3 regions of the Paenibacillus sp. FSL R5-0636 genome follow, and region 1 is predicted to be linked to each of the others. Evidence: predicted binding sites of a transcription regulator. Region 1 holds the regulator's gene; each other region holds the start of a gene.

Region 1 (3,290 bases):
CCGTTGGATCACCGCTGACACCCTTATGAATGAGAGCTGCAAGCCGCATCTCTTCAAACATATCCAAGTTATTGTTGCTTGCCGCGCCATCCGTGCCAAGAGACACCTTCACACCAGCTTTTAGAAGATCAGTAACCCGAGCCACTCCGCTAGCCAGCTTCAAATTACTGCCCGGATTATGAGAGACACCCACATTATGGCGAGCCAAGATCTCAATCTCTTCATCATTTAAATGAACACCATGTGCAACTATCGAGGGACGTGTGAACATTCCAAGCTTCTCTAAGTGAGCTACAGGACGCAACCCGTAATCCGCCACATTTTGTTCCACTTCACGTTTCGTTTCGGACATATGCGTATGCATCGGTAAATCCAGATCATGCGCTGCCTGCACGAACTTAACCAGGAAGTCCGGAGGGCAAGTATAAGGGGCGTGCGGCGAGATCATAGTAGTAATTCTACCGTCAGCCTTTCCATGCCAGTTACGGGCAAAAGAAATCGCTTCCGCAAGCTTGTGATTCTGTACATCCTCTGGACATAACCCGATCACACCACGCATCAATACGGAACGGATACCTGATAACTCAGCTACCTCAGCTACTCGGTCCATATGATCATACATATCGAGGAAGGTCGTAGTTCCACCCTTCAGCATTTCCAATACAGATAAGGAGGTTCCCCAGTATACATCATCACCGGTGAACTTTTCCTCCATCGGCCACATCTTCTCCTGAAGCCACACTTGTAGCGCTAAATCATCTCCATATCCACGCAGCAAAGACATCGCCGCATGACCATGTGTGTTTACAAGTCCAGGCATGAACAGCAGACGGCTGCCATCAACCACTTGCACTCCAGCTTCCATCTGAGGCTCTTCTTTTCCTATGTAAGTGATTAAATCATCTTCAATAGTCATATATCCACTCAGAACCGGCTCATCCGTTCCCGGAGTCAGAAAATACCCGCCCTTAATTATCGTTTTATTGTTGTTCATGTTCGCTTTCTTCCTTTCCATCCCGCAAGTAATACGCAAGACTTTGCAGATCAGTTGTAAAATCAGCTGCATGCACCCGGATATTCGGTGGTGTCTTCAGAATCACAGGGGCAAAGTTCAAAATTGCTTCAATCCCAGAAGAAATGAGAATATCTGCTACATTTTGAGCTTCTGAATCAGGTACGGTAATAATGGCAATGCGAATACCTTGCTCACGAATCGTGCTGCCTAGTTCATCCATTGGTTGCACAGTAAGGGAGTTGATCTTACGTCCAACCTTAGGAGCGTACGAATCAAATATAGCGGTGATTTTCATAGTATCTTTGAGATATGCATTGTAATTAGACAAGGCATGTCCGAGATTACCTGCTCCAACTAAAGCTACATTAAGCTGTTGATCCAGCTTCAGGATATGACGGATTTTCTCAATAAGATACGTTACATCATAGCCAATACCTTTTCTGCCGAAGTCACCAAAATACGCTAAATCCTTACGAATCTGTGCGGGATTAAGATCAAGCTTTTGTCCAAGTTCCTGAGAGGAAACTGTTAATATTTCGCGATTCTGGAGATCATTCAAAAAACGCAAATACACAGGTAGTCTGCGAACAACGGCTTCTGATATTTTATCCGATTTCATATTTTTCCTCCTAAAAATAGTAATGTTCTTGTGAAAATCCATATTCAAACGTATACCTCTCCTTATTAAGGGCGGTACTGTAACTTACCGCCCTTAAGGATAAGGAGGAGCTAAACTGAAGACGAGCATTTTAAGAAGCGCCGCCATCCTCTAGCCATTCCGCTATGCGGGGGACCATTTGATCAGTCAGCATATGCTCCATTTTGGGACCAGGCAATGAATAAAGGAAATACTTCCCGTAATGAGATTCAATAACCCTTGTATCATAAACAATAACTATTCCGCGATCCTGCGCCGTGCGAACCAGTCTTCCGAATCCCTGCTTAAAGCGAATAACCGCTTGAGGAACAGACAATTTCATGAACGGATTCTTCTTCTGAGCCTGCAATAACTCCGACTTCGCTTCCGCCAACGGGTGATTCGGCGGTTGAAACGGAAGTCTCACGATGGCCAGGCAAGTCAGTGCTTCACCTGGAATATCTACACCTTCCCAGAAGCTGCTCGTCCCCAGCAGAACGGATGCTGCACTGTCCTGAAAGCGGCGGATCAGCTTGCTCCGGCTGCCACCTTCCACGCCTTGACCAAGCACCGTAATCTCTTGTGAGGCCAAAGCCTCTTTAAGCGGATCATATACCTGACGCAGCATTTTATAAGAAGTAAACAGAACCAGCATCCGCCCACGTGTTGTTTTGGCAGCTTCTGCTAACGACTGTACGAGTGTATCGACAAATCGAGCATCGCCCACACTGCCCTTCACACTAGGAAAATCACGCGGTATAACTAGAAGCGCCTGCTCGCGATACTTAAAGGGAGAAGGAAGGAGTGAGGTCATTAGACGTCCCTCTTCCGCAGCTTCGTTAAGTCCGAGATTATCAATCATAAACTGAAAAGATTTATCTACAGACAGCGTCGCCGAGGTAAGCACGATGCTTTTTTTCTTATCGAAGAACAACTCTTTAAGCTGGCTGCTAACATCCACAGGGACGGCATACATCTGCAGTGATTTGCTGCGGTAATTTCCATTTGCCTCCAGCCAATATACTACATTATCGTCATTCAGCCCCATAAAGAATCTTACTTGCTCACGTATGGAAGCCAAATCCTTAAATAAACCGCTAATATCAGTAACAAGACTGTCTGCTGAGGATTGGCTTTCCTGGTCACGCATCTCATTAAGCATTTTATCACCCTTACGGATGATGTCACTTAACGTCAGATTCATAGTGTTCTCAAGCGCAACTAATTCATCCCAATCCTTCGGCTTACGGGCGGGAAGCAAACGCAAAACCAGTTGTCCCGCTTCCCCTGCTGCTGCATCACTGCGTTCCGGCAAAAGGCTGAACAGCTTGTCGCTGAGTGCATCCCAGGTTTCTTTGACGGTAAGCAGATCCGGGTAGATCCGATCAATGACTCCGCTCCATTCTGAAGCCTCTTCACTGCCTGACGACTGTAAGATCTGGCGCAGAGCAGGAAGCTGTCCGTTTCGGCTATCTTTATACAGTCGCGATAACGTGTGTGCCACAGTGAAATGCTTCATATGCATGCCAAGATGTTTACCAGCCACATCTTCTAAATGATGTGCTTCATCAATGACAAGATGCTCGTAAGCCGGAAGCAGCTGGTGCCCAGCTTTAACATCTGCGAATAGCTTGGAAT
Region 2 (3,290 bases), 3.1 Mb from region 1:
TGCTTTCAGTTAATAAAAAAACCGAGAAAAAGCACTTCTTTTATAAGTGTCTATCTCTCGGTTACCGTTTATCAATTCGTTATATTAATTAGCTAGATTGCTCTTCCATCGCTCTAATGGATTCATCCACCTTCACCATCATGGAACATTCGACTCTTTTGCGGAAGACGTCACAGCTGAAGTCATAGGTTCCGACCAGGGAACCTGTCGCGTGCAGCGCATTGGCAGGACAACCGCCGCTGCAGTAGAGTTTAGCCCAGCAGTCCTTGCATTCCGGCTTCGAGTAGCAGTTGCTCTCTTGGAATTGACATTGCAGCTCTGGCTTTGTGATGCCATCCCAGAGGTTTCCCATGCTGTACTCTTCATCCCCTACGAACTGGTGGCAAGGAAAAAGCTCTCCCCAAGGGGTGACAGCAAGATATTCGGTTCCTGAACCACAGCCCGTGATTCTTTTCTGGATGCAAGGTCCTTCCGAGAGGTCAAGCATGTAATGATAAAAGGTAAATCCCTTGCCTTGCTCACCACGCCCGATCATTTCCTTCGCGAGAATTTCGTACTGGTTATATATCTCCGGGAGGTCCTCCTCGGTAAGTGCATAGGGTTCCCTTGGATCACAGATGACCGGTTCCATCGAGATTTTGTCAAAACCAAGGTCTGCGATATGAAATATATCATTGGTGAAATCAACATTGTTACGGGTATAGGTTCCTCGTACATAGTACTCTTGGTCCCCGCGCTTACGAACGAATTCCTTGAACTTCGGAAGAATATGATCGTAGCTGCCTTTTCCGTTAACCGTTTGGCGAAGCCGGTCATGAACCTCTTTTCTTCCATCCAAGCTTAATACGACATTGTACATTTCCTGATTTAAAAACTCAGTGACCTCATCGTTCAGCAGCATCCCGTTCGTCGTGAAGGTGAAGCGGAACTTCTTTTTGTATTCTTGTTCTTTGCTTCTTGCATAAGCTACGATCTGTTTAACTACTTTCCAGGCCAAAAGCGGCTCCCCGCCGAAAAAGTCGATGTCCAGGTTACGATGATGACCCGAATTTTCAAGCAGGTAATCGATAGCTTTTTGTCCAACCTCATAGCTCATGATCGCTCGATCTCCGTTGTATTTCCCTTGGCTGGCGAAGCAATAGTCGCATGACAAATTACAGGTATGCGCAACATTGAGGCAGAGTGCCTTAACATAAGTTTTCCGTTTTTTTAAATCAAGCGAGAGGTTCTCATACTCATCTTTTGTAAAGAGCTGGCCATCATTTTTAAGCTCCTCGATATCCACGATGGTTTCTCGAATGTCACTCTCAGAAATGCTGGAATCATGCTTATATTTTTCTAACATCATTGTCACGATTTGGTCGACAGAAGTTTTCTCATAATCCGCTATAATTTCATATGCTAGGTCATCAACAACATGTACCGAGCCACTGTAGGTGTCGAGCACGATATTGTATCCGTTTAGTTTATATTGATGAATCATACTTGCTAATCAAGCTCCTTTTGCACACAAGTAGAAACGGCTTTGCCATCCTTTAGAGGAAGCGTCCATTTCTTAAAAATAGCCGCCCATCATCAGAGCAATGGGCGGTAAAATTCCGAATCCTATCTGTTCATTGCATTTTCACACTTCTGGTTTGCAACGCCGCAGGAAGTTTTACAAGCGGACTGGCAAGATGTCTGGCATGCGCCGCATCCGCCGTGTTTTGCGGTATCCATCAGTTTGCGGGTGCTTAGGGTTACGATTCTTTTCACGATAAATGACTCCTTCTGTAATTTCTTGTGATCACTTTCACTTAATTTCCATGGAACATCGTAGCAACATCACGCAAGTACGTCTATGATGCCTGTCACCTAGCAGAGTAGAGAGGCATTAAACATATAAACAAAGTAGCATCAATGCTAATTCCCGTTCAGTCTTTCATGCTTGTGATCGTAGGATGCCGTAGCGGGAACCAGAGTCAGAGCAATACTAAAAAAGTGAAACAAAAAAGAGACGGCAATGATGCCATCTCCTTTAACAACATTTTTTCTCATACTTGTCCTTAAAGTCCAATAAATATAAGGATCTCATTGCACTGTATCCCTCCTTACCGGTAGAGCGACACTCTCCACATGCGTGGGTGGACAGTGTGAACAAACTTATATTAGGAGCCCTAAGACACTTCCGGACATTTTATCTGCTCTTGAATATTCAATGAATTTATTTATTTTTATAATGTACTACGCCTTAGTTCATAAAAATATTGCACAATCGGATGCTTTAACTTCATCTTCTCGCTCATGTTTAAAATCCAACCGTTTTGATAGAAGGCGGCTCTGAGCATAGCATCTATGGCGTGCTGCAGAGGGACGAGAATGGCCCTCCTATCCATAACCGAACGGATGCTTTTTGTACTCTATCGGGCTTGAGCCGACTCTATTTTTAAACACACGACTAAAATAGTACTGGCTCTTATACCCTACCTTCACGGCCAGATCCCCGATTTTGATATTCGGCATTACGTCATCCAGAATCTCCTTCGCCTTCGATATCCGAAGCTCGGTGACATAGTCAAGGAAAGAAGCACCGATTTCTTGCTTCATCCGCTTGCTAAGATAGGTTTGGTTGATATGAAATAGCGCTGCTACTCGAGTAATAGACAGCTCCGGATCCTGATAATGACTGTCAATATACTCGGTCACTTTTTGGATAAGCACTGTTCCATCCCCTGTATACCCGGGAAGCTCCCGCTCCTTATCCACCCTGCTTTCATGTGAATGCAAAGGATATTTTGCCTGAAGATGCTCATCGATCCGATGAAGCAGCTTGTTCAGATCACTCTTCGGCACAGGTTTCAATACATAATCGAATGCTTGCAGTTGCACGGCTTGACGCGCATATTCAAAGTTATCGTAGCCGCTGATGATGACAACCAGAACCGACGGGCAGCGTTCGCGCAATATATTTATCAGATCGAGCCCATTCATATTCGGCATGTTGATGTCCACAAGACATACATGTGGTGGGGCTTCCTCCACCATATTCAATGCTTCGTTTGCACTTTTCGCTTCTCCTGCAACTTCAAAAAGATACGGACTCTCCTCAATGTATTGTCGCAAGCCTTTGCGAATGATCGTTTCATCATCGACGATGATAATCTTCCACATCTTCATTCCACTCCCCGTCCAAAGGTATTCGAATGACCATAACGGTAATGCCATCTTCGCTCTTCACTGCAAGGCCATATGGCACCCCGTAAGCTAGTCGAATGCGATGGTTTACACTGTATAGCCCAAAGCCTGTGGCA
Region 3 (3,290 bases), 2.4 Mb from region 1:
ACAATATCCCGCGGGGCTAGTTCAAGCAGGTTATGATAACGCTCCATGAACCGCTCTCCATTAATATTGCGCAAGACTGCTCCTTCCCCACGCACAGCTTCGGAGATTAAAAATCTAGGAGCTCCTGGGTAACTAAGTGCTGTAGGATGAAATTGAATAAATTCCATATCTCGTATATGAGCACCAGCGCGATAGGCGATCGCTACACCATCTCCTGTAGCTACCTCAGGGTTGGTAGTGTATCGATATAATTGTCCTGCTCCACCAGAGCACAAAATGGTCGCATCCCCTTGCAGGAACAACCGTCCACCACCGGGCCGCTGCAATAATGCGCCTACACATTCGCCACCTTCAGTGATGAGATCGATAACATAATGATCATCCCAGACCTCAATATTCTCATGTTCCGCTACCTGTTCCGCCAATGCACGAACAATCTCATAACCGGTAGCATCCCCATTAGCATGCAAAATACGGCGGTGGCTGTGCGCTCCTTCCTGAGTCAAAGCCAGTACCCCATCTTCCTTATCAAACAGAGTTCCTAAGCGAATTAACTCATGAACGCCTTCCGGCCCTTCATTAACAAGTGCATCGACAGCTGTTGAGGAGCAAAGACCTGCTCCGGCCATTAAGGTATCCTGCCGGTGGTAAGCAGGGGAATCATCCTCAGCTATAACAGCTGCGATCCCCCCCTGTGCATAGCGAGTATTACTTTCCATTACTGATTTCTTTGTGATCATTATGACACGCCGATCTTCACTGGCTTTAATAGCCGTGAATAATCCGGCAATCCCTGAACCAATAACAATACAATCTGTCTTTACCGTAGGAATATCCCGAAGATCAAAATCAACCAAATATTGTGGAATCATGACCGCTTTTCACCTGTTTCAACGAAAGAGTAGCGCATGCTACCGGACTTGTAGCATGCGCTCTAGGGATGTTCTGGCTTTGTCGGCGACAGCAGGCGGTACATAGATTTGTGGCTTCATCGTCTCCAGGCATTTCACCAGTTTTTTTAGATTATTAACTTTCATATTAGGACAAACAAGAAATTTGGTAGCAAAATGGAATTCTTTATCTGGACTATCCTTACGAAGCTGATATCCGGTACCATCTTCCGTTCCAACGATAAATTGCTTACGATCCGATTTCCGGCAATACTCCAGAATTGATGTAGTGCTACCTACATAGTCACCCATGGCCACTACTTCAGGACGACACTCTGGATGAACTACAAATTCCGCATCTGGATATTTTGCTCTCATTTCTACTACATCTTTGACGGTCAACATGTCGTGAGTGTTGCAATAGCCTTCCCAAATAATCAGCTTCTTGCCCGTCTGATCTTGTACATATTGACCAAGATTCTTATCTGGGACCCAAATAATCTCTTCAGCATCAAGGGATTCGATTACTTTCACAGCATTAGCTGAGGTACAACAAATATCGGTTTCTGCTTTAATCTCGGCAGACGAGTTGATATAAGTGACTACTTTAGCATTTGGATGTTGAGCTTTAAGCTTACGCAAACCGTCTACATTGACCATATCTGCCATTGGACAGCCTGCACGTTCATCAGGAATAAGGACGGTTTTGTTCGGGGCTAGAATTTTTGCACTTTCCCCCATGAAATGAACACCGCAGAATACAATAACTTCCGCATCTGTCTCTGCAGCCTTCTGAGCGAGTAAAAAAGAGTCGCCCCGGAAATCGGCAACCTCCTGAATTTCATCACGCTGATAATAATGAGCTAAAATGATTGCGTTTCGTTCCTTTTTAAGCTGTTCAAGACGTATACGAAGTTCTCGATTCTGTTCCTGCTTGCGCTCAAGCGCCAGAGCTTCCACCGATTGTTCTCCCCCTTAAATCCTCGCGGCTTTTCGCCGACATGATGTTATCAAATGGCATGCGCCATCATGGTGAAAAAATGAACATGCTGATATAAATAGTAAGTAATATTAATCACTAATGTACACAACGTTCCAGCCCCTGTCAATGTAACTGGACAGGCTTTAAGGCATAGAATCCCTTAAAAATTAAAATAAAAAATCCGGAGAACAGTTACGTTCTCCGGATAAATTTACATCATATGAATGGTGGACCCAATTAGGTAAGGCTAGTGCCCCCACCTTTGTTGTCATCATCGGAACCGTCATTACCCTCAGAATCAGGGTTATTCGGGATATCCTTTGATAAGTCAGGAAGTGTGGACTGTTCGTCCTCAGGCTTGCCTTGAATGCGAACTCGCACATCACCGATATTGTCGATGACAGGCTCGCCAACTTCATGGGCAACACCTTCGCCACCCTCTGGTTTACCATCCTCGGAAAGGAATCCTTGTTCAATCAGTTGTGTGATCTGATCAAGCTCAAGTGTTTCTTTCTCAAGTAATGTATTGGCAATCAAGTGCATTTCTTTGGAGTGTTTGATCAACAGATCTTTACAACGTTCGTAACTCGAAGTAATAAAGTTCTGCATTTCCTGATCAATCTCATAAGCAATGGAGTCACTGTAATTCTGTTCATGCCCAATATCACGACCTAAGAATACTTGACCTTGAGAAGATCCGAACTGCATAGGTCCAAGCTTATCGCTCATACCGTACTCCATAATCATGGCACGCACGATGCGCGTAGCCTGTTGGAAGTCACTGTATGCACCCGTACCGATCTCACCAATAAACAATTCTTCGGCAACACGTCCACCAAGTAATCCAGTAACCTTATCTAAAAGCTCCTGCTTGGTAACGATCATCCGATCTTCCTTCGGAAGCATAATAACGTATCCGCCTGCACGTCCGCGTGGGATAATAGTAACTTTATGCACCATATCGGCGTGCTCAAGGAAGTAACCAGCAATAGTATGGCCTGCTTCATGATAAGCTACAATACGTTTCTCGCGGTCACTGATCACACGGCTGCGTTTCTCAGTACCTACGATAACACGGTCAATAGCTTCATCCACTTCAATCATGGAAATATCTTTACGGTTACGGCGTGCAGCTAGCAAAGCTGCCTCATTCAGCAGATTCTCCAAATCAGCACCTGTGAATCCGGTTGTGCGTTTAGCAACAACATCCAGTCTTACATCTTTCGTAAGCGGTTTGTTACGAGCGTGCACCTTAAGTACAGCTTCACGGCCTTTCACATCAGGACGGTCAACCGTAATTTGACGGTCAAAACGTCCTGGACGAAGCAATGCCGGATCAAGTATATCAGCGCGGTTAGTCGCCGCTACAATAATAATGCCTTCGTTACCACCGAATCCATCCATCTCAACCAGCAATT

The links. Region 1 encodes Rex, which represses fermentation and respiration genes when NADH is low (regulators of the CRP and FNR family bind a similar motif). Its sites were predicted from a motif close to TTGTGAAATATTTCACAA; they were not measured.
Region 2: the regulator Rex is predicted to act here: its motif matches at 1,781-1,798, upstream of scfA (six-cysteine ranthipeptide SCIFF).
Region 3: the regulator Rex is predicted to act here: its motif matches at 1,921-1,938, upstream of nadA (quinolinate synthase NadA).

What each region holds. Positions count from the first base shown of each region.
Region 1 covers NZ_CP150232.1:4,720,328-4,723,617, forward strand. The annotation lists gene MKX34_RS21490 (amidohydrolase) at 1-994, opposite strand, end outside; gene MKX34_RS21495 (redox-sensing transcriptional repressor Rex) at 981-1,634, opposite strand; gene dinG (ATP-dependent DNA helicase DinG) at 1,765-3,290, opposite strand, start outside.
Region 2 covers NZ_CP150232.1:808,604-811,893, reverse strand. The annotation lists gene scfB (thioether cross-link-forming SCIFF peptide maturase) at 89-1,483, opposite strand; gene scfA (six-cysteine ranthipeptide SCIFF) at 1,606-1,755, opposite strand; gene MKX34_RS03565 (response regulator) at 2,368-3,150, opposite strand; gene MKX34_RS03560 (histidine kinase) at 3,125-3,290, opposite strand, start outside.
Region 3 covers NZ_CP150232.1:73,484-76,773, reverse strand. The annotation lists gene nadB (L-aspartate oxidase) at 1-872, opposite strand, end outside; gene nadA (quinolinate synthase NadA) at 912-1,850, opposite strand; gene ftsH (ATP-dependent zinc metalloprotease FtsH) at 2,110-3,290, opposite strand, start outside.